3 regions of the Salinibacterium sp. genome follow, and region 1 is predicted to be linked to each of the others. Evidence: predicted binding sites of a transcription regulator. Region 1 holds the regulator's gene; each other region holds the start of a gene.

Region 1 (8,370 bases):
CCCAAAGTGATGCCGATGTCTTCGACAGTGTGGTGGACGTCGATGTGAGTGTCACCCGTCGCGGTGACATCAAGGTCAATCAGTGAATGCTTCGACAGTGCGGTCAGGAGGTGGTCGAAGAACGGCACGCTCGAAGCGATCGATGAGGTGCCGGTGCCGTCAAGATCGATACTCAGCTCGATACTAGACTCACTGGTCGACCGGCTCAGGCTGGCCGTGCGGTGTGCGGTCATTCCCTGATCCTATCGATCGTGCCAGACGTGGGTTGCAGCGAGTGACCTACCAGGCTTGAGAGCGCATCCAGGAATATCTCGGTCTCCTGCTCGGTGCCCGCTGTGACCCGCAGGTGGTGCGCAATGCCAACATCCCGGATCAGAATGCCCTGCTCGAACAGTGCCTCGAAGGTGAGGTGCGGATCCGCGACGCCACCGAACAGCACGAAATTGGACTCGCTCGGCACGGGGCTGTAGCCGAGACCGGGCAGAACGGCGATCATGCGATCGCGCTGGGCTTTGATGTCGTCCACCATCGCGAGCATCTCGGGGGCATGGGACAGAGCGGCGACCCCCGCTGCCTGGGTGAGCGCCGACAGGTGATAGGGCAACCGAACGAGCCTGAGGGCGTCGGTGACGGCCGGGTCTGCCGCGAGATAGCCCAGCCTGGCGCCCGCAAATGCGAAGGCCTTGCTCATGGTGCGCGACACCAGGAGTCTCGGTCTGCCCTCGAGCAGGGTGAGCACTGTGTCTCCCTCCGCGAATTCGGCATAGGCCTCGTCTATGAGCAGGATGCCCGGAGTCGCGTCATAGGCCGCGACGATGGTCTCGAGCTCGAGTCGAGTGCCCGTGGGGTTGTTGGGCGAACACAGGAACACGACGTCGGGCTGCTCCCGCTCTATCGCCGTCACTACCGTCGCGGGCGAAATTTCATAGTCGGAATCACGCTCCGCCGTGATCCAGCGGGTTCCGGTGCCATGGGCGATGATCGAATGCATCGAGTAGGTGGGCGGAAATCCAAGCACACTGCGCCCGGGGCCGCCGAACGCCTGGAGGGTTTGCTGCAACACTTCGTTTGAACCATTCGCGGCCCAGATGTTCTCACGGGTAAGTCCGTGCCCGAGATAGTGGGCGAGCGAATCCCTCAGTTCGGAAAACTCGCGATCGGGGTACCGATTCACGCCCATTACAGCCTGCGCCAGCGCCTTGACGATGTCCGTCGCCACTTCTTCCGGGATCGGATGAGTGTTTTCATTGACATTCAGTTGTACGGGCACATGATCTTGCGGGGCGCCATAGGGGGTAAGCCCACGCAGGTCATCGCGAATGGGAAGATCGAAGAGGCCTGTCACGCTCCAAGCCTACGGGTGTCTGCCACCGCTCCCGTTGATGCTCTCTTGGAAAATCAGTCCTGCGAGTACTGCACCGGAATGGCCAGCTCCTGGCCCGCAAACACATCAGAGGATGCCAGCTCGTTGAGCTGAATAATCTGGTCGATGACGTCGCGCGGGTCGGCAGTCGGGGCAAGTTCGCTGGCCAACTGCCACAGCGACTCACCGGAGGCAACCGTGACGTACTGGAAAGCCACGTCGGAACTATCTCGAGATGCCGAGGCCTCTCCCCCGTTGAGCGCGATCAGCATCGCACCGACCACAAGCGGCGCTGCGATAAGGGCGCTGAGTACGGAGCGACCTCGTTTCGTCATCCGCAGGCGCGGCGCGCCCACCCGCACTCCGCGCACGGATTCCGCGCGAGCCCATGCTGCGTTCGTGGCAATTGGCGTGCTCATTACGCTCTCCTTACACAATTTCGTATCCGGCTCTCGGCCGGGAGCGCCGGATACGAAGCGTTTGATTTTTCGAAGCAAATTTTCGAACCCACGAGAAAAATCCTGCTGGGACCCTTCGACTAGTAAATCTGTTCCGAACATACCTTCGAACAGCTCTAATATCAAGGAGATATTCGAACATTTTTCCAGAATTGACTGCGACACACTAGAACAGGTGTTTGTTTTTGGACCCCACTATGGATACAGTTTCGAATGAGCCACCGACATTGCGTCGACCGGCACAGAAATGGGGAGACCATGACTGGTGACATCCGCACCGGCGGCACACGCCGCCGAAAGAGCCTGAGCGATAAGCAGCTCGCCATCCTGGATGTCATCCAGCGCTCGGTGTCCGGCCGGGGTTACCCACCGAGCATGCGTGAGATCGGCGACGCCGTCGGCCTCTCCTCGCTCTCGAGTGTCACCCACCAGCTCAACCAGCTTGAACTCAGTGGATATCTTCGCCGTGACCCCAACCGTCCGCGTGCCATGGAGGTGTTGATAGACCTCCCTGCCATCGAGGGTGGTGCCGATATGGCTCCAGAAAGTACGGTCTCTATCGGAGACGCAGTGATGGTTCCGCTGGTCGGTCGCATCGCCGCCGGAATCCCCATCACCGCTGAACAGCACATCGACGAGGTATTCCCGCTTCCCCGCCAGCTCACCGGCAAGGGCGAATTGTTCATGCTTAAGGTCGTGGGCGAATCGATGATCGACGCCGCGATCTGCGATGGAGATTGGGTGGTCGTGCGGCAGCAGAACACTGCAGAGAACGGAGACATCGTGGCGGCGATGCTTGACGACGAGGCCACGGTGAAGGTATTCAGACAGCGAGATGGTCACACCTGGCTACTGCCCCGCAATTCGAACTTCGAGCCGATCCTGGGCGACTATGCCCAGATACTCGGCAAGGTCGTGACGGTGCTGCGCTCGCTGTAGGCGGAGATACGCTCGGATCATGCGCCGCGTTTTGACCGCCCTTCTCACGCTGGTCCTGCTTTCCGGATGCTCGGCTGCGGAGTCTGCTGAGGTTCCCAAGGGCATCTCGCTGAGTGTCTACCAAAACAGGACGGATGTTGAGGCACGCACACTGGAGGTCTCGTTCCTCAATGAGACGGATGGCGTGCTCACTGTCACCCGGCTTGAATTGCGCGCGAGCCAATTCGTTGGGGTAGCACTCTGGCCCAGGGCATCAACGACTATCCCGTCAGGCGCGACGATTTCCCTTCCGGTACCGCTCCCGGGCGCGGACTGCGCGGCGGCGCCGACTGCGGCGACAGTGGAGTTTGACTACCGGTTGGCGAATGGTCGTGCGGGAACTGCGGTCGCCGAGCCCGTCGACACGCTGACGAGGCTTCCGGGCATCCGGGAAGACGACTGTATCGCCGTGTCGGTCGCATCGGTCGTCGATATTCGGAGCGCGTCGGTGCTCCGGCTCTCGACTGTGGCGGGGCGCCCGGTCGCCGAAATAGACCTCGTGCTTACGCCCACGGGCGCTGGTGGCTCAGTAACTCTCGAAAGCGCGTCCAGCACCACCCTCCTCACGCCCGTGGGCCCTGACGGCGTTGACGCCGCCGAAAGCGCTATCGACCGTGAGATCGTCGGCACAGACGCGCCCTCGACGGTAACCCTCGCGTATGCGCCGAACCGTTGCGACGCGCATGCGATCGCCGAGGATAAGCGAGGAACCATCTTCCCCGTTGCGGTCACGACCTCTGACGGTTTCGCGGGTCACCTCTACTTGGCGTCGTCGGTCGAATTGCGCGGCGCCCTGTACGACTTTGTGCGTACGACCTGCGGACTGCCGCTCGACTGACTGCCGTGTGTTAGGTGCAGTCGAGCGGCAGTGGCGCTACACGCCAGCTTTCGCTCGTGCGGCGCGGGTCGCTGCGAGAATGTTCGTCAGCGATTCCACAGTCTCGTCATACCCGCGTGTCTTCAGCCCGCAATCGGGGTTGACCCAGATCTGGCGCTCCGGAATCGACCCGATGGCGATTTCGATAAGCTCGCTCACCTCATCGACCGAGGGCACGCGAGGGGAATGGATGTCGTACACGCCGGGACCAATTCCCCGACCAAAACCACTCGACTTGATATCGGGGACGACCTCCATCTTGGATCGGGCCGCCTCGATCGAGGTGACGTCGGCATCCAGCCTGTTTATCGCGTCGATGACCACACCGAACTCGGAGTAACACAGGTGAGTGTGGATCTGAGTGCGGTCGGCGACTCCGGCTGTGGCGAGGCGGAAAGACCCGACCGACCAGTCGAGGTAATCATCGTGATCCCTCTTCTTCAAGGGAAGCAGCTCGCGCAACGCGGGCTCGTCGACCTGGATGATGCCGATGCCAGCGCTCTCCAGGTCTCCAATCTCGTCTCGCAGCGCGAGGGCAACCTGGTTCGCGGTGTCGCGAAGGGGCTGGTCGTCACGCACGAACGACCAGGCAAGAATGGTGACCGGCCCGGTGAGCATCCCCTTGACTGGCTTGCCGGTCAACGACTGTGTAAAAGTCGACCATTCGACAGTGATCGGCGCCGGGCGTGATACGTCGCCCCACAGGATCGAGGGGCGTGTGCAGCGAGACCCATACGACTGCACCCACCCATTCTGGGTAACCGCGAAGCCGTCAAGGTGCTCGGCGAAGTACTGCACCATGTCGTTGCGCTCGGGCTCACCGTGCACCAGCACGTCGAGGCCGATCTTCTCCTGGAGTTGTACCACCCGCGTGATCTCGTCACGCATGGCCTGCTTATACGTTTCTTCCGAGATGGCACCGGAGACGAACGCCGCGCGCCGCTTGCGGATGTCGCCGGTCTGCGGAAACGACCCGATCGTCGTGGTGGGCAGGAAAGGCAACCCGAGGGCGGCATCCTGGGCCGCAAGTCGCGCCGCATATTCTCCGCGCGAAAAATCCGCGTCCGTCAGGCCCGCGGCACGGGTGCGCACGGCACCATCGCGCACGCCCGCGGCCTGGTGACGATCCTTCAGAGCAGCGGATGCGGCATCCAGCTCGGCCTGGATGGCGCCTTTGCCCTCGACCAGTGCCTTCGCGAGGGTGGCAACCTGCCCCACTTTCTGGTCGGCGAAGGCCAGCCAGCTCGTCAGTTGCTCAGCAAGCAGAGGCTCATCGTTGACGTCATGCGGAGTGTGGAACAGGCTCGTGGACGTGGAGACCGCCACGTTCGGCGAGAGTCCTCGCAACGAATCTAGCGATGCCAGTGCGGCCTCGAGGTCACCACGCCAAATGTTGTGACCGTCGATCACGCCTCCCACGAGCACCTTATCGGTGGAAATGCCGGAGGGCAGGTCACCCTTGACGAGATCAATTCCGATCGCCTCAACCGGCGTGCCGACGAGCACGGGAAGTGCGTCGTCCAGGGAGCCGTAGGGCGCGGCTACGAAGATGCTCGGGCGAATGGCGGCAGCTCCGAGCCCATCGTATGCGCGCTTCGTGGCGGCAAGTACTGCCTCCCGGGGCACGTCGATGCTCTCGCTTACGAGGGCTGGCTCATCGAGCTGAACCCATTCGGATCCCACGGCAGTGAGAGCCGCGAGCAGTTCCGCATAGACCGGAAGCAGGTCACCGAGGCGGTCAAGCGGCTGGTAGCCCTCGGGGGCGCCTGCGGAGGGCTTGCTGAGCAGCAGCAGTGTGACGGGGCCGACGATCACGGGGCGTGTGCGGAAGCCGCTGGCGGTGGCCTCGGCAACCTCACGCACGAGACGGTCAGACGCGAGATGCAGCTTCGTCTCCGGCCCAATTTCTGGCACCAGGTAGTGGTAGTTGCTGTCAAACCACTTGGTCATCTCGGCGGGGGTGTCGGCGCCTTCACCGCGGGCGATTGTGAAGTAGCCACCGAGATCGATGGTGCCATCAGACTTGATGAGCCGCTCGAATCTGGTCGGGATGGCCCCCACAGCGACTGCTGCATCAAGCACCTGGTCGTAGAAGGAGAATGATTCGGGGATGGAGGAATCGGTGCGCCCCAGGCCGAGCGAGAGTAACTTCTCGCGAGTGATCCTGCGCAGTTCGGCTGCGGTCGCCTCCAGCTCCTCTGCCGTCGTCGTGCCTGCCCAGAAGGACTCGACGGCTTTCTTGAGCTCTCGGCGTCGACCAATTCGGGGGTAGCCAAGGATTGTTCCAGTGGGAAATGCGGCTGGGTTCGTCATGCGTGTTCCTTCTCTCGATCGAGCAGCCCTGCGCCGCGGAGAACCGCGAGAACGGGCTCGTGCTGGTTGAACGTATACAGGTGTAATCCGGTTGCGCCGCCAGCGATGAGCTCGCTGCCGAGAGACACTGCGTGGTCGATACCGATGCGCCACTGGTCGGCTTCATCGGTCGCCGCCGAGAGGCGGCGTTCAAGGTCGACCGGAGTCGCTTCCTCGGTCAGTTCGAGGATGCGAGCGAGGCGTTGCACGCTCAGAACGGGCATGATCCCCGGCAAGATGCGCATCGTCACGCCGGCCGCCCTGGCCTGCTCGACAAATCCGAGGTAGTGGTCAGCGTGAAAGAAAAGCTGGGTAATCGCGAGGTTTGCGCCGGCGGCCTCCTTGGCGAGGAGGGTGTCGAGATCCTGCGAGACGGACCGGGATCGTGGATGCCCGTTAGGGAAGGCCGCGACCGCTATCGTCACCTTCCGGCCGCGGGCAATGCGCTTCGCTCCGGGGAAACCCGGCACCTCATGAACCGCGAACTGCTCGCGCTCAGCTTGGACTCGGTGGATGAGCTGGACGAGTTCGCCGGCACTGCCGAGATCTCCCAGGAAACTGTCGGCCTCTGACGCGCCGACGGGAGGATCGCCCCTCAGGGCGAGAAAGCTCGTGATTCCTGCGTCCAGGAACTGCCGGATCAACTGGCTGGCCTCTGAATACGATGAGCCGACACAGGTCAGGTGAGCCATCGCCTGCACACTGGTTCCCTCGAGGATCCTGCCGAGCACGCTGAGGGACGGCTCGCGTGAGCTGCCGTTGGCACCGTAGGTGACCGAAATAAACTCCGGCCCCGCAGCCACCAAGTGCGGGAGTGCCAGGTAGAGGGCGCTCTCCGCCCCGGCCGAGCGCGGGGGGTACAACTCGAACGAGAATGTCGTCACTCGATCCCCTTCGGTAGGCGTACTCCGAGTGGGCGGGTGCCGGGCTCGGCTGTCGCTCATGCCCGGCGAGGTGGCCGGACAGGATCAAGTCTAGGCACCATGCCTAGGACGTTTCCTTGTGTTACGAATTCTGTTTTGCCACGAACTCTCGCAGATCTGCCACGCGCGCGGGATGCACCATCGCCGTCACCAGAGTGCCGTCCTCCCGGTATTCGGTAGAAATCACCCTGCCCTGCACATGCAGCCGAGAGATGACTTCTCCGCGGTCATAGGGCACAAGCAACACGAGCTCTACTTCGGGTGCAGGGAGTAACTCGGCAATGCGAGCAAGCAACTCGTCGACACCCTCGCCGGTGCGGGCCGAGACGAAAACACCACTCGGTTCGAGGCCACGAATGAGGAGCCTCTGATCATCATCGGCGAGATCGCTCTTATTGAACACCACGATCTCCGGAATGTCCCTGGCACCAATGTCACCGATCACGTTTCGCACGGTCGCAAGTTGCGCACCAGGATCCGGATGCGACGCATCCACCACATGCACTATGACGTCGGACTGGCCGAGCTCCTCCAGCGTCGAGCGGAACGCCTCCACCAACTGAGGGGGGAGGTTCCGCACGAATCCGACGGTGTCGCTCAGCGTATACAGGCGGCCATCGGCCGTAGTGGACTTGCGCACGGTGGCATCCAGCGTCGCAAACAGGGCGTTCTCTACCAGCACGCCAGCGCGGGTGATTCGATTGAGCAGGCTCGATTTGCCGGCGTTCGTGTAGCCGGTGATGGCAACGCTCGGCACCTCGAAACGGTTTCGGTTGGCGCGCTTGGCTTCTCGAGCCGGCGCAAAACCTTTGATCTGCTTGCGCAGTCGCGACATACGGGTGTGGATGCGGCGGCGGTCCAGCTCGATCTTGGTCTCACCCGGTCCACGGCTTCCCATACCGGCACCAGCACCACCAACCTGGCCGCCGGCCTGGCGCGACATCGACTCACCCCACCCGCGCAGTCGCGGAAGCAGATACTCAAGTTGGGCGAGTTCGACCTGCGCCTTACCCTCCCTACTCGTGGCGTGCTGACTGAAGATGTCGAGAATGACCGCGGTGCGGTCGATCACCTTCACCCCGACGATGTCCTCGAGAGAGCGACGCTGGCTGGGGGCAAGCTCCGTATCTGCGATCACGGTGTCTGCTCCGGTCGCGGAGACGACATCCCGAAGCTCCTGGGCTTTGCCTTTACCGAAAAAGGTGCTCGGGTCAGGGTTGGCACGTTTCTGAAGCAGTCCGTCGAGCACGACCGCGCCGGCGGTCTCTGCCAGTGCGAACAGTTCGCGTAGCGAGTTCTCGGCCTCCTGCAGGTTGCCCTGATGGTAGATGCCAATGAGCACGACATTCTCGATCCGAAGCTGGCGGTATTCGACTTCGGTGACATCCTGCAGTTCGGTCGACAAGCCGGCCACGCGCC
Region 2 (6,968 bases), on a different contig from region 1:
GGCGTGAAAGTTGATAGCGTCCCCGCGATTGGCGCCGTGGCGCAGTGGGATGCGTACGCCGATAACGTGGGAATGTACGGGCACGTTGCCTACGTCGAGAAGGTGAACGGCAACGGCACGATCCTGGTCTCGGAAGACTACTGGCGCCCCAATAACGCGGGCGGTCCGCTGACCTTCAGGACGGTGGATGCCTCGACGGTGTCGAACTTCATCCACTTCGGTGATCGCTCGCGGTGGATCAGGGAGGTCGCGTTTGAGGCGCCCCCGGCCGCGACGGTGTCACAGCCGGCCGAGACGCTGCTTCAGCCGGGTGACGTGGCTCCGAGCATCCCGCCCCAGGAGGTTCCGCGCCCCAGTTTTGCGCTTCCGGGGGAACCCGCGGGCAACCCATTCATCGTGCCGAATCCGGGTGCGATCGAGTCGGGGGCGGGAACACCGGCTCAGCCGACCCCGAACGGCACACCGACACCCGAGCCATCGGGTCCCATTCCGACCACCACCCCCACACCACCACCGGGTGATCTGCCCCCGCCCACCGGCACTCCCACCCCGAGCCCGACAGAAACGCCCACCCCGACGGCTACTCCGACCGGGCTCCCCGTGACCGGTGAGCCGGGCGCTCCACTCTGGCAGGAGCGCAGCACCGGGCTGCTGCGCCAGCCGACCGCGATGAGTGCGGTGACGATGCGGGCGGTGGATGCGGCGGAGAGCGCGACGGGGACGGCGGTCGCGGCATCCACCCAGCTGGTGTTTGCTGATGGCGGCATGCTGATCACAGCGACGAGGTCGCCTGACGGCTGGACCATCGCCGACACGGGATTGACCTCGCGCAGTGAGTCACTCGTGGCGGTCGATATGGGTGGGCAGTGGCCGCAGGTGGTGTCGGTCGACGAGGGGCAGCTGTTCCTGAGCGCGGCGAGCAGGTCGGGCTGGCAGAAGATGGCCACGGGCATCCGGATCACCGGCGAGATGGCCGCGCTCGATATGGGTGGGCTGTGGCCCACGATCATGGTCGCCCAGAACGACAAGCTGTTCCAGGTGCACCGGGGCATGCAGGGCTGGCAGGTGAGCAACACCGGTATCGCCGTGAGCGGCGCCCTCTCTGCCGTGAACGCGGGCGGGATTGCGCAGGTTTTTGCGATCGAGGGCGGCGTGCTGCAGCAGTTGTGGGCCGATGAACTCGGCTGGCACAAGAAGAGCACGGGCATCGAGGCGGCGGGGGTTATGTCGGCGGTTGTCGTCAACGGCGCCGTGCAGGTCATCCTCCTCGAAGACGGTGTGGTCAACCAGGTCACGCTCGACAGCACAGGGTGGCACAGGTTTTCTACCAGGATTCCGGCGGGCGCCGAGGTCACTGCGGTCGACGTTGGCACGGGTTATCCGCTGATCATCCAGGCCGGCTAGCGACCCGCACTGGTTGTTCGTTGGAGAGGTCGTCATCCGTTCGTCGTCTGCGCCATTTCGGGGCGTGCGCTATAGCTGAAGTTGTGGCGCCTGCGCGGCTCTGGGGCACACGGGTCTGGGAGCACCCGATGGACCGCCGGTGCGACCCGGCGTCGCGGCATCCGCCTCGCTATCTGCGCAGTTTCGGGGCGACTGCGGTGTGGCGCGCGTACGCACTTGTCCCAGAGGTGCGCAGAAGCCGCGGGGGAGGCGGGGCGGCGAACGCAAGATGGCCCCCGACCAACGGTGAAGGCCGTTTCGGTCGTGGCGGTCAAACCTCACCAGCGAATATCAGACGCAGGACACTAGCGACCCCCGCGGGTCTTGCTGGTAACCGAGGTGGCTACGAGTTCGCGCCGATGCTGCAGTCGCTGACGTCGGTCACCGACGACCACCCCTCACCGCCGCCGAACTGCCCGCCCACTGCGGTGAGCTCGAAGGTGCACTCGCTGAAGGTCACGCCCGATGCCGCGCTGAACCCGTAGCGGTGACTCACCCAGCCGCGGAAGGTGCCACTGTCGTCGCCGATGCCAAACGCGATCGCGCCATTGCCCGGTACCGTGACACTCTTGGCGTCGAGACAGGGCGTGGTAGCGGATGGGTCTTCGCGCAGCATCCCTCGCCCCACGATGGGGAGGCCGTCCGGGGTCGGCATCACACCGATGGGGCTGCCCAAGGGCCATTCCGAAGTGGATGCGGCAGTCGGCACCGCGCTGATGTTCGCCCGGGCGAAGCTCCACGCCTCGGCCGCAAACAGGTCGGCGTTATAGGTGGAACCGCACGACTCGACGAAGGCTCCCGGTAGGGTCTGATTGGCGATGTCGTCGAAGGCGATTGGCTGGTGCACGCGCATCTCGAGCGCCAGTTGCGCACCGTTCGGGGCCGTCGCGATGGTCTTGACGATGAGGGTCGTGTCGGCCTCGACGGCGCCGGGCGCTTCGGCGGCGGGTGCGGCATCCGGAGTCTCAGGAGCAGAAACGTAGGTCTCGCCCTCGGGCGGCGCCGCGGGTGTGGCAGTGCAGCCGGCCAGCAACAGAAGCAGCGGTGCGGCGGCGGCTAGGAGGGTGTGCGTTCTCATGATGCGCAGCATAGGGGGCGCGATTAACGCGTTGTCGCCTCAAAGTTAACGACAGCAGTCCAGGCGGCGGATGACGATCGGGTGATGCTCGGTCTGGCAGACTATGGGGGCACGAGAGTGCGGTCCGCCTTGGTGTAATGGCAGCACGACAGCCTTTGGAGCTGTTAGGTCTAGGTTCGAGTCCTGGAGGCGGAGCCGGGAGGGGCTCTGGAAACTACGCGGATCGGGTTTCGATAGCTCAAGGCTCGTTTAGGCAGCACGTCGAGGTTGGCACTGCAGTCGCAGAGATCTTCGGAAAACGGGACAAGTTTCACATACGTCCCCATGAATTCACGGCGTTCTGACCCGACGGCATAGTCACGCAATGTGACACCTATTCATGATGACATCGCTCTAAACACTCTTGTTTCCTGGACTGTTCCCGGAATTCAGCTGGGGAGTAGCGTGGCCATACAAGCTCGCCCCGGCGAAGTCGCTATGGTCTGCAGCACGGTTTGCTGACAGTTTGACGTGCAGTAGACCTATTCGCAGCTCTCGTCAATCGTCTGTCTAACCTCGATGATCCCCTCGTCGAGTCAGACTGATGGGGCGCGAGCGCAAGGGGGGATGCCAGGAAAATTTGCCTGTCTACAATCGGTGGAAGGTCTCTAGTTCCGAGTCTCGCAATGTGAGGAAATCATCATGGCCGCACTGACTGACACGTTCACCCTCGATAACGGCAACACCATCCCGAAGATCGGCTTTGGCACCTGGCAGATCCCGGACGGAGCCGGGGCCTACGACGCGACCGCGGCTGCGCTGAAAGCTGGATATCGTCACATCGACACCGCGCGGGTCTATGGCAACGAGGCGAGTGTGGGCCGGGCGGTGCGCGACAGCGGAATCGCCCGCGACGAACTGTTCATCACCACAAAGCTGCCCGCCGAAGTCAAGGACTACGACGGCGCCAAGGCGAGTTTCGATGTGTCGATGGCCGCTCTCGATCTCGACTATGTCGACCTGTATCTGATCCACGCGCCGTGGCCCTGGTCTGACATGGGCAGCGACCATCGCGAGGGGAATAGGCAGGCCTGGCGGGCTCTCGAGGAAATTTTCGGAGCCGGCGGATCCCGCGCGATCGGCGTCTCCAACTTTGAGGTAGATGACTTGCAGTCGCTCCTGGCGTCAGCCACAGTTGCCCCGCACGCCAACCAGATCCGTTACTTCGTCGGCCATACCCAGAACGACGTTGTGGAATTTTGCGCGGAGCACAACATCCTGGTCGAGGGATACTCCCCGCTGGCCACCGGCGCAATTCTCGACCACGAGGATGTGACGGCGATCGCCGCGAAATACGATCGGTCGGTGGCGCAGCTCTGCATCCGTTACGTACTGCAGAACGGCATCCTGCCGCTGCCGAAGACGACGAGCGCGTCGCGGATGACGGAAAACGCCGATGTTGATTTCGACATCACCGACGATGACATGGCCACCCTCGACGCGCTGACCGACACCGAGCCGTAACGAGCTGCGCGGGCCGCTAGTCCCTGGCGCGGCAGGCATCGGCGTGTACCTGCGGGGCCCTCGTGCAAGGGTGTGGTTCTCTGCTGCGCTTCGCGACATTCCATCTCATCTGCATATCGCGTGTCATAGCCAACCAGTCACGAGAGAAGATCGAAGCCACGATCGCGAAAACTCTTAGACCTAAGCCCACCGCATCGCACGTGTCATCGACTCCAGATTTCGACTAACACTGCTCCTGCTGATCTTCCGGGCTTTAAGACGCCGAGATTCACTGTGCATATGAGTGCGAATTGAATAGCACTGGGTTTGGTTTCGGAAACCCGATAGCTTTTTGTCGAAGCCGGATGAGCTCCTGAGTAGGCAGTATGTCCTCGGCAGCCCCTGATCTCCGTTTTGCGCTGCTGGCGCAGGCGTGACCTCTCGGGTGCCGCCTTGGTCACGCGATTCGTGCTAGTGGCGTGCGTGTTCGCGTCCAGTCGGGAATGCCTGGCCCGCGAACCTGCGGGAGGCCTGCGACCATGCGGTACTCCCACGGCCCTGTGTCGACCTGTTGGTGATGCCAGAAACACAGCAGCAGTCCGTTATCGAGCGCGGTGGGGCCGCCATCCCGGTCGGGGATGACGTGGTGTGCCTGCAGCGTGTAGTGGGGGCTTGTGCATCCGGGGGTTGAGCATCCGGCCCCGTCGCGGGCGACCATTCCGAGTCTTTGCATCGGGGTGAAGCAGCGCTGTGGTGAGCTGATGGCGGTGACGGCGCCGTTCTCGTCGGTAGTGACGGCGCGGTAGCCACCCGCGTCGATGAAGCGCTCGACGGTGCAGCGAGACACGGGGAAGGGTGAGCCAGCCATGGTGCCGATGCCGTCAGACTCGAGGCCAGCGTCGTTCGCGAGGTCAGCAGCGGTGACGGTCACGAGGACGGTGACTGCCTGGCCGTCGAGGCGTGGTGCCCCGTCGGCGGCGGACGCGGCGATCAGAATCTCGCCGAGGGCATCGTGGCGACGCTGTCCGGGAGTGCGTGGGTCTGTCGAGAGGCCGAGATCGTCGGCATTCAGGACACTGTGGTCGACGAACCTCGGGGAGCGGCGATGCGCTTCCAGCAACCCGGCCAGAAGCACCCCGATCTCGGGCAGCAGCCTGCCGCTGGCAGGGATGAGGCCGTCGTCATCCGCAGTTCCCAGGCGGAATTCACGGCGACGTATTGCTCGCTCTTCGCGGGGGCGGGCACCGTCAGGGTCTGCAGCGGCCGTGACCTGTCGGATTTCGCCGGCGAGAAAGTCGACCGATACGGCGGCGGCCTTGGCTTGTCCGTTGGGGGTGAGGCCGGTTGCGAGACCCACCATCACGGTCTCGGCGATATCGAGCACATCGGCGGGCGCCCGCCCGGCTATGGAGGCCAGCTCTGTCGTGATGAGAGTGGCAGCATCCAGGCCAAGCCCACCGGCATCAAGCGCCGCGCTCACTGCCGGGCAGGTGGCAGGAAGAGCGGCACCGGTGATTGTTCGGCCTGCGCTTACGGCGCCAGCGATAGTGAGTCGGGCGCGAGCGGAGCGTTCCGAGATGTGTGCGAGTGATGCCAACGCAGCAGTCGCAGACGGGTACCCGAGATGTTCGCCCAGCATCGGGTCATTCACCAGCGGCGCCAGGACGCGAACTCGGGCACAATCTGCAAGCCGACCCATCGACTCCACCGCTGCTACGACATCAGAAACAGGCCCCACAGTGTCGGATGAGTCCCCGTGAAGCAGCTCGATCAACGCCGCCAAATCGTGGGCAACGACATCCACCTGACGGGTGATTGCCTCGCTGCTCAACATACTCGATTCTAGCACACATTCGAATACATATTCGATAAAATAGCCGCCGATGTTCGCCCTCAGGCGATCCGAGAGAGCCACCGAAGTCCCGGTCACCGGGCGGAGCCGAAGTGTACCCCGAGCGGTACCCCGATACATCCATTGTTCACCTAAAAAGGTGCTGTCGTATGCGCACCTGACCCGACGCGTTTAGTGCTGCTTATTTGAATTCGATTGCCTGGCTACCCGAAGCCAAAGCGCGGCCTTGAGTAGAAAGTGGCCTGACGATGGCTGTTGGACCTCGCATAGTTTTCGTGCGCTTTCAGAGTGCCGAAAGCCCGAAGCTAACCCCGTGGCTGGCTCACGTTTCGCGGGTGGTCGGCCGCACCGCTCGCGCCACCGTGCCTGTCGTCGGTGATAGCCGCGTCGTGTGGCAACTGGTGTCGGCGAATAACCGCGAGCTCGCCAGGAGCGTGGATGTCTACGGCACGTTCGAGGCCGCCACCGTCGGCGCTCAGTACGTGGTTGATTCGAGCGCCGATTCTGTCATCGAGCAGGTGAGCGAGTCTGGTCGCGGGGTGTACGGGTGGTTTGCGACGGTCGATGGCGTGCCGGTGATGACCTGCGCACGCTGGTACGTCACCGACCGAGATCGCCGCCACTCGATCGAGATTGCACGCAAAGCCGTGGTGGCGGCGACCCTGCACACCGGGGCGCGACTCAACCTGCCGGCGCTGATGGGAGGCGACCTTGGCCGCCAGCGATGAGCCTGGAACCCGGCTGCTCGAGGTCGCCGAGCCGGCAACCATCGAACCAGCAACCGAGGCACTGCCGATCCCGCAGGACAAACCGCGCAAGCTGTCGTCGAAGATCGACCGACCGGATGCCGCGTTCCGCTGGATCGCGCGCGGCGGCGGCACCATCGTGGTCACCGTCATGTCGCTTGTGGGACTGTTTCTCGCCTACCAAGGGTTCACGGCGCTGCAGGTAGCCGGGCCTTCGTTCCTCACCGAGCAGAGCTGGGATCCAAACTCCGGAAAGTTCGGCATCGCAGCGGTTCTCGCCGGCACCTTCTTCATCGCCCTGACCGCCATTGCGTTCGCGCTGCCGCTCGCGCTCGGTACTGCCCTCTACATCAGCGAGTACGCGCCG
Region 3 (8,370 bases), on a different contig from region 1:
CCGATGATGGTGCGGTTGGGCAGGTCGAGCTCACGCCACCACACAACATCGGTCACGTCCCCGAACGTGCAGATCATGGCGATGCCGGATCCCTTGTCTTTCTGGGCAAGGTGGTGGGCAACGATCGGCACTTCGACACCGAAAATGGGAGTGGTGACGGTCGTACCGAACAGCGATTGATAGCGCTCGTCGTCGGGATGCGCCACCAGGGCAACGCAGGCCGCGAGCAGTTCCGGGCGGGTGGTCTCGATATGCACGTCGTCGCCATCGGCGCGGTGAAACGCGAGCCGGTGATAGGCGGCGGGCTGCTCTTTATCTTCGAGTTCGGCCTGGGCAACTGCAGTTCGGAAGGTCACGTCCCAGAGCGTCGGAGCCTCGGCCTGGTAGGCCTCGCCCCGAGCGAGGTTTCGCAGGAACGCGCGCTGGGCTGCGAGCTGAGCCTCGTGGCCGATTGTGCGGTAGGTGAGGTTCCAGTCGACGCTCAGGCCGAGTTGGCGCCAGAGGTCTTCGAATTGCTTCTCGTCTTCGGCGGTGAGGGTTTCACAGAGCTCGATGAAGTTGCGACGCGAGATCGGGAGTTGATCTGCGGCCTTGGACGATGCAGTGTCTCCGCCCTGCAGAGGGGGAACGAATGTGGGGTCATAGGGGAGGGTCGGGTCGCACCGCACGCCGTAGTAGTTCTGCACACGCCGCTCGGTAGGCAGCCCGTTATCGTCCCAGCCCATGGGGTAGAAGATGTGCTTGCCGCGCATCCGCTGGAACCGGGTGATTAGGTCCATGTGGGTGTAGCTGAACACGTGCCCGATGTGCAGGCTGCCCGAGGCCGTAGGGGGAGGGGTATCGACGGAGAACAACTCGGACGAACCCGCAGCGACTGCGGCATCACGGTCGAATTGATAGGTGCCACGGGTTTGCCATGCGGGAGCCCATTTGCCTTCGAGGCCTTCGAGGGCGGGCTTCTCGGGAATTGAGTGGGCGCTCGTGGCGGCGATGTCGGATGGCATGGGTGCTCCAATTCGATATGTGCGGCACCGAGTCTGTATCGCTATCCGTATCGGATGAAGCGATGGGGTGCCTGAGTGTGACTGTCGAGACGATTCTACCCGGGCCGCCTCCGCCGCCCTCCCGCCGAGCTACGTTCGCAACTCCGCGAACAGCGCGCTCTTGCTCACCAGGCGACGCAGCTTCTGTTCCGGGTCTTGCGACCGCGGCGGTTTCAGCCAGTAGCCGTCGTCAAGGCGGATGATTCGCCAGTGGTTGTTGTGCAGCAGCATGTGGTGATGTCGGCATAAGAGCACTCCATCGGCAACGTTGGTGAGCCCGCCATCACGTACCCATTCGTTGATGTGATGCACTTCGGAGGCGGACGGGGGTCTCGTGCAGTCAAGGAAGATGCACCCGCCGTCTCGGACGGAGATCACCAGCCGTTGGTTATCGCTGAAGAGCCGCTGGGTGCGGCCGAGATCGATGACCTGGTGCTTGCGGTCAAATTTGATGCCGATAAAGCCGGTATCGCAGATGAACCGATCAACGGTCGACCTTGAAACGGGTTGGCTATCGCCCTCGATGAACCCATGGCCATCCGGCGTTGACAGGGCCTGCTCGGTCACCACCACGCGAACGGCGGGTCGGCGTGTGCCGAAGAGGGTGCTTGGGTCAGCGTCTACAGCCAGTCGGACCATTTCTACGAAGGCATCGGCGAGCAGCTGGTCGTTGGTGCGGGGGTCGGCGACGATGGCATCGGCCCGGGCTGCGGCCGTCGCATCCACAAATCGAACTCCGCGCCGTGGGGCGATGATGGCGTCAAGTGCCGTGAACACGTGCTGCCCGCCCTCAGGGTCTAGGAGGAACGAACCCTGGTACATGCCATCGTCGCGTACCCAGCGCTTCAGATACCGATTGTCGCGACTCTGCTTCTCGCGACGGGAGATGCCGGCCTCGTCGAGACGATCGCGGGCCGAGCGGGCTTCGCGAGTTAGCTCGTCAACGGATACTGACGGCGCCCGCGTGATTAACCGCTCGCATTCTGCGAGAAGATCAGCCGCGGGTGCTGCATCGGCTACGGGCCCCAGCCCCCGCCGAATCGCATCAACCGCAGCTATCGAAAGCGACCCTGCTGCGAGGGTGGAAGCCAGTGCCGACTCCCACAGAGTAGGGAGGGTAGAGGCCATCAGGATGCCTGCGGAGACCAGCCGTTTAGCCTCGACTTTGGTTACCGGAGACAGCGTTTGCAACATTGCCTCAGTGCTGCCGAATCCGCTGCGCTGTGCGAGACCTGAGTAGCCAGCCTCTCGGGAGGATCGCCGCTCGATCTCGCCAGCGATGAAGGCGGCGTACACGTCGGAGTGGCGACGATGCTCGGTGAGCAGGCTATGGGCGGCGAGAAGTGCGTTATCAGGTAGGGCGGCGACAGCAGCGGAATCCACCCCGAACGCCATAACCGACTGTGCGGTGCTGGCGAATGATTCGGTGAAGGACATGCTCCATTCTCTCACATTCGAAGTTATATTCGAAGAGAAATCCTACAAAATCAACAACTTTTTGAAGTGGCGCCTGTGGAGGACAAGACGGCGGGATGTCGATCGGCCGAGGCCGCTGCATCGTTCGACTGAAATACAGGCCAGTCCGCAATCGCTCGAAAGGATGCGATAGAGCTCTCCACAGTGGCCGCCGCGGGGAATTGACTGAGCGATCAACTGACGCACAGCGCCTTGCGATTCGGCGGTACTTCCCGGTCTCGGAGCGGGACATTCCCTCCGCTGCCCTCTGGGAGCTTTGGTCGCGCACTCACCGTGCCAGTCCGTCACCTCCGTAGAATCCCCACTGCGAATCGCTCGACCACAGGTCAGCGCACGCCCTATGCTGTCGTCGTCCGGGCATTCCCGATCGACGGCACGGAGAGCACAATGAGCGACGACGACCGAACCCGAAAATTTGATCTGCCGGAAGACGCCAACCCCACCGAATTGTTGGTCACTCCGCCCGTCGACACTCCGCCGGCCGAGGTCAGTGATGCTCCTCGCTCACGCAGGCGCATCATTGTCTTCGCGATGATCGGCGCACTCCTGTTGGCCGCGCTCGTCATTGCACTCATCACGCTGCTCACGCGGGGTTCGGCGGCTCCGGTCACAGCGCCGTCGGCGTCCCCATCCGCATCCCCGTCCTCGAGCGCCACGCCCGCATCAACGCCCAGTGCGACGCCGACGACATCCGCCCCAGCGGAGCCCACCGTGGCGCCCCCTCCTCCGCCCGCCACCAGTGCGGCGATCGAAAGCTTTGAGACGACCACACCGACGGTGTTCTGCAATACCGCTGTTCCGTCACCGCAGTACATCTCTTTCAGCTGGTCGTCGACCAACGCCAATTCAGTGGAGTTCGGTGTTGTCGAGAACGGCACATCCACTGCCTACTTTCTTAACCTGCCACCCAGCGGAGACAACAGTGATTTCCCGGGTGACAATGCCAACTTCGCCTATGGATGCCCGCAGGCCAGCATCACGTATTATCTGAGGGTCGTCGGCTCAGACGGCAAAGAGGATCTCGAGGCCATCACCGTCGAGAACACCGGCGATAAGGGCTGACCTGCCGCTAGGGACATTCGCTGGTAGTTCGTTGGGGAAGTCGTCATCCGCTCACTATCTGCGCAGTTTTGGGGCGACTGCGGTGCGGCGCGCGTACGCACGTGTCCCAAAGGTGCGCAGAAGCCGCGGGGGAGGCGCAGAAGCGGCGGGGCGGCGGGGCGGCGGGGCGGCGCAAGCAAAACCGGCCCCGACCTACGGCGAGGTCCGTGTCGGTCGTGGTGACCGAACCTCACCAGCGAATATCAGACGCAGAACGCTAGGTCAGGATCGGATCCTCATCCACCGCCCTGGTCCAGCGTGAGGCGATGACCGCACACACCAGGGTGATGAGGGAGATGGCCGCGAGCACCACTCCGGGGTGCCACCAGGCGCCCTCCGTCGCGATCGACAGGCCCTGCGTGGCAAAGGGAATGATGCCCGACAGCGCCGCCGCGACCGCGTAGGCAATCGATAGAGCGCTGTACCTGACCGGCCCGCCGAAGATATTCGCCATCAGCCCGCCGAGGCCCGCCCACGCAAGGGTCGGAAGGATCCCGCCGATGATCATCGTCGCGACCAGGACGTCAAAGGTCGCGAACTGCAGCAGGAAGTACATCGGGAACGCGATGAGGAGCGTGCCAATCGCCCCGATCACGACGACCCGAGCCGAACCGATGCGGTCGGCCAGCACTCCGAACAGCGGGATGGTGACGAGTTGCAGAAGGCTGCCGAGCAGGGTGGCGAGCGCGAGATCGGGGTATGAGAATCCGAGCACGCTGATGCCATAACCGATGGTGTACGTATTCATGAGCGAGTACGACCCGATCCCGAGCATGGCGGCGCCGACGGCGACCAGGATCGCGATCGGGTAACGGCGGAAGGCGGCTAGAACCGGGATACGCTCGCGCTTCTTCTCGGCCACGAGGCTGGTAAAGACCGGAGTCTCATCAATGGCAAGTCGAAGGTAGAGCGATACGGCCAACAGTGGGAAAGCAAGCAGGAAAGGAATCCTCCAGCCCCAGGCCAGCATCTCGTCGGCGCCGATGATGCTCGGCAGCAGCAGTAGCAGTGCCCCGGTGAGGATCGTGCCGACGGGCGAGCCCAGCTGCGGCAGGGCGGCGTACAGGCCGCGGCGTTTCGGCTCGGCATGCTCGACGGCGATCAGGATGCCACCACCCCACTCGCCGCCCAGTGACAGCCCCTGCACCACCCGCAGCAGCAACAGCAGCAGCGGGGCGGCAATGCCGACCGTGCTGAAGTCGGGGAGTAGGCCGATCAGGCCCGTGGCGACTCCCATAATCGTGATGGTGATGAGCAGCGTGCGCTTGCGCCCGATGCGGTCACCCAGGTTGCCGAAGATCACCGCACCGATGGGCCGCACAATGAAGGCGACCGCAATGACGGCGAACGATCCGAGGAGACCCGCAGCCGGGTCGAGTTCGGGGAAGAACAGGGCGGGCGCGAAGATCGCGCTGAAGTACGCGAAGACGTAGAAGTCGAATGATTCGAGGGAGGAGCCGACGAGGGCCGCCCAGACCGCCTTTCGGGCGGCGCTGCGATCGAAATGTGGGGTGGATGGTGCTTCTGGAGTGGTTGGCGCTTTGCCACTGGTGATGGTCACACAGGGTCAAGCCTCCGCGCACTCCTCGCATTCCCCAAAATGGTTGTTATAGCGCAAATATAACAATAGGATCGCCGCATGCTGATGAAAGTGGATGCCGCATCACCGGTGCCGCTCTTCGAACAGCTCGCTGCCTCCGTCCGGAGCGAGGTGAGCAGGGGAGCGTTGCTGCCGGGGGACCGACTGCCCTCCGCCAGGGAGGTGGCCGCATCCCTCACCATCAACGTGCACACCGTGCTGCGCGCCTACCAGCAGCTGCGTGACGAGGGGCTTGTTGACCTGAGACGCGGGCGCGGCGCCGTCGTCACGGATAAGGCCAGACAGTACGAGCCCATCTCTCTCGCGCTTCCCACCCTGATCGCCGAAGCCAAACGGCTCGGTCTTAGCTCATCGGCGCTCGTTGCGCTGGTTCGAGAGGAATACAACACATGAAACGACTGCCGCGTTCCGTTCTTATCGTCGGTGTCATCGCGCCTGTGGTTATCACCCTGGCTGCATCCGGCGTCGCGGCTTCCTGGTTCCCGCTGCTGCCAGCTACCGTAGCCATCCACTGGGATGCCAGCAATCGGCCCAACGGTTTCACGACGCCACTCGGATTTCTGCTGACAATCGGGGTGATGAGCGTGGCGCTCGCCGCACTTTTCGCCGGAATCGTCGCGGGAACGGCCGAGGGCGGGCTCAGTATCCGGCACAAGCTTCTTCTGCTGGTGTCACCATTCATTACGGTACTGCTGATGACCATCACGCTGGTGTCGCTCGCCACACAACGAGGGCTAGTGGATGCCGCGGCCGCCCCCAGCCCGGTGGGCGCCATCATTCCCGGACTCCTCCTGGGCCTCGTGGCCGCCGTCATCGGCTGGTTCCTGTTACCCAGGGCGCGCCCGGCTGATGACCAGTACGCCACGAGTCCAACACCCACCGCCCTCACGCCGACCGACCGAGTGCTGTGGACACGCTCAGTGAGGTCGCCGTGGTGGCTGATCGCGCTCGTGTCGGGCATCGCTGTGCTCGTCATCATTCCGGCCGTCATCGTGCCGAGTCCAGCTCTATGGGTCTGGCTGTTAGCCATTCCCCTTGCTCCGGCCCTGCTGCTGGGAACCCTCGTCTGGCGGGTGCACGTCGATAACGCAGGGGTGCTCGTGCGGTCGTTCATGGGGTTTCCGCGTTTTCGACTGCGACTGGCCGATATCGAAAGCGCGTCGGTACCGGTCGTGAATCCGCTGGTGGAGTTCGGAGGATGGGGAATCCGATTCGGTGCGGGGCGCAGGGTCGGCATAATCCTCGGCGGCGGAGATGCGCTGGAGGTGCACCGCACGAACGGCAGCAGCCTGGTGGTGACGGTCGGAGACGCGGTGGGTGCCGCATCCCTCATCAATGGGTTGGTTGCTCGCGCTAGACTTAGGGCATAACGACGCTGATCCGGCTATCACCGGGAAGTCCTCGGAAGAAATGCGGGCAACCGCACGTAGAACCGAGCGGGTAAGCCCGTCACAGCAGTCCGAGTGGCTCTTGAACGTAAGGGCAAGCGGGGTGGTACCGCGGCAGCAATGTCGTCCTCGTGTTGACAAAACACAGGAGCCGCACATGTCGTACCCCCGCCACACCCCCGACGAGCCAGTCGTCCCGTCGCCGCGTTTTCCGGCGATCGAAGAGCGCGTGCTCGATTTCTGGAAACAGGATGCCACGTTCCAGGCATCCATCGACCGTCGCGAGGGCGCACCGGAGTGGGTCTTCTACGATGGCCCGCCGTTCGCCAACGGGCTTCCCCACTACGGGCACCTGCTGACCGGATACGCCAAGGATCTTTTCCCTCGCTTTCAGACCATGCGAGGCAAGCAGGTGCACCGACGCTTCGGCTGGGATACCCACGGGCTGCCCGCAGAACTCGAGGCTATGCGCCAATTGGGCATCACTGAGAAGAGCCAGATCGAACAGATGGGCATCGCGGTCTTCAATGCGAAGGCCCGTGAGTCGGTGCTGGCGTATACGAAGGAATGGCAGGACTATGTGACCCGCCAGGCGCGCTGGGTCGACTTCGACAACGACTACAAGACGCTTGACGTGTCGTTCATGGAATCGGTCATCTGGGCGTTCAAGCAACTGCATACGAAGAACCTGGCCTACGAGGGCTTCCGGGTGTTGCCGTACTGCTGGCACGATGAGACCCCGCTCTCCAACCACGAACTGCGCATGGATGACGATGTCTACACGATGCGCCAGGACCAGTCGGTCACCGTCACCTTCGCCCTCGACGGCCCCAGGGCCGAGAGTCTCGGCCTGACCGCCGTGAAGGCGCTCGCCTGGACTACCACACCCTGGACGCTTCCCACGAATATGGCGCTCGCGGTGGGCCCTGACATCGACTATTCGGTCGTGCCATCGGGCCCGCTGGGTGCCGGCGACGGTTCTGCTGAGGGGGTCGCCGACTTTCTTCTGGCCACCGACACGGTCGCGGCGTATGCCAAAGATCTCGGCTACGACTCGGGGGCGGCAGCCGCGACCGCCGTCACCAGGACGTTGAAGGGCCGTGAACTCGAGGGGGTGCGCTACGCCCGTCTGTGGGACTACTACGCAGACACCGACGAGTGGGGCACACAGAATGCGTGGCAGATCCTGGTCGCAGACTACGTCGCGACCGGCGAGGGCACCGGAATTGTGCACCAGGCCCCCGCCTATGGTGAAGACGACCAACTCGTCTGTGCCGCGGCGGGCATTCCGGTCATCCTGTCGGTCGATGATGGCGGAAGATTCCTGCCCATCATCGAGGATGTCGCTGGCCTGCAGGTGTTCGATGCGAATAAGCCGCTCATCCGCAAGCTTCGCGACGATGCTCGCCTCCTTCGGGTTGCCAGTTACGAGCACAGCTACCCGCACTGCTGGCGCTGCCGCAACCCGCTGATCTACAAGGCCGTGTAGAGCTGGTTCGTGAAGGTGCCCGAATTTCGCGACCGTATGGGTGAACTCAACCAGCAGATCAACTGGGTGCCCGATAACGTCAAAGATGGCCAGTTCGGCAAGTGGGTCGGCAATGCACGCGACTGGTCGATCAGCCGTAACCGCTACTGGGGCAGCCCCATCCCGGTATGGAAAAGTGACGACCCGGATTATCCGCGAATCGACGTCTACGGCTCGCTGGCCGAAATCGAAGCCGACTTCGGCAGGCTGCCACTCAACGAGACCGGCGAGCCA

Evidence for each region. Region 1 encodes LexA, which represses DNA repair genes until DNA is damaged. Its sites were predicted from a motif close to TCGAACANNTGTTCGA; they were not measured.
Region 2: a site for LexA is predicted at 5,857-5,872, ahead of RMN95_RS09540 (DUF222 domain-containing protein). Genes of this name have one in related genera too.
Region 3: a site for LexA is predicted at 2,498-2,513, ahead of RMN95_RS05540 (DUF222 domain-containing protein). Genes of this name have one in related genera too.

Annotation. Positions count from the first base shown of each region.
Region 1 is NZ_JANLVV010000298.1:29,260-37,629, reverse strand. It holds gene hisB (imidazoleglycerol-phosphate dehydratase HisB) at 1-233, opposite strand, end outside; gene RMN95_RS13080 (histidinol-phosphate transaminase) at 230-1,345, opposite strand; gene RMN95_RS13075 (LysM peptidoglycan-binding domain-containing protein) at 1,399-1,782, opposite strand; gene lexA (transcriptional repressor LexA) at 2,080-2,760, shown strand; gene RMN95_RS13065 (hypothetical protein) at 2,780-3,637, shown strand; gene metE (5-methyltetrahydropteroyltriglutamate--homocysteine S-methyltransferase) at 3,674-5,989, opposite strand; gene RMN95_RS13055 (methylenetetrahydrofolate reductase) at 5,986-6,912, opposite strand; gene hflX (GTPase HflX) at 7,034-8,370, opposite strand, start outside.
Region 2 is NZ_JANLVV010000217.1:66-7,033, reverse strand. It holds gene RMN95_RS09560 (CHAP domain-containing protein) at 1-1,404, shown strand, start outside; gene RMN95_RS09555 (hypothetical protein) at 1,787-2,521, opposite strand; tRNA gene RMN95_RS09550 (tRNA-Gln) at 2,645-2,716, shown strand; gene RMN95_RS09545 (aldo/keto reductase) at 3,203-4,024, shown strand; gene RMN95_RS09540 (DUF222 domain-containing protein) at 4,461-5,837, opposite strand; gene RMN95_RS09535 (hypothetical protein) at 6,104-6,583, shown strand; partial or broken gene RMN95_RS09530 (phosphate ABC transporter permease subunit PstC) at 6,567-6,968, shown strand, end outside.
Region 3 is NZ_JANLVV010000123.1:8,938-17,307, reverse strand. It holds gene valS (valine--tRNA ligase) at 1-1,004, opposite strand, end outside; gene RMN95_RS05540 (DUF222 domain-containing protein) at 1,134-2,480, opposite strand; gene RMN95_RS05535 (hypothetical protein) at 2,907-3,581, shown strand; gene RMN95_RS05530 (MFS transporter) at 3,838-5,181, opposite strand; gene RMN95_RS05525 (GntR family transcriptional regulator) at 5,260-5,613, shown strand; gene RMN95_RS05520 (DUF1648 domain-containing protein) at 5,610-6,590, shown strand; partial or broken gene ileS (isoleucine--tRNA ligase) at 6,766-8,370, shown strand, end outside.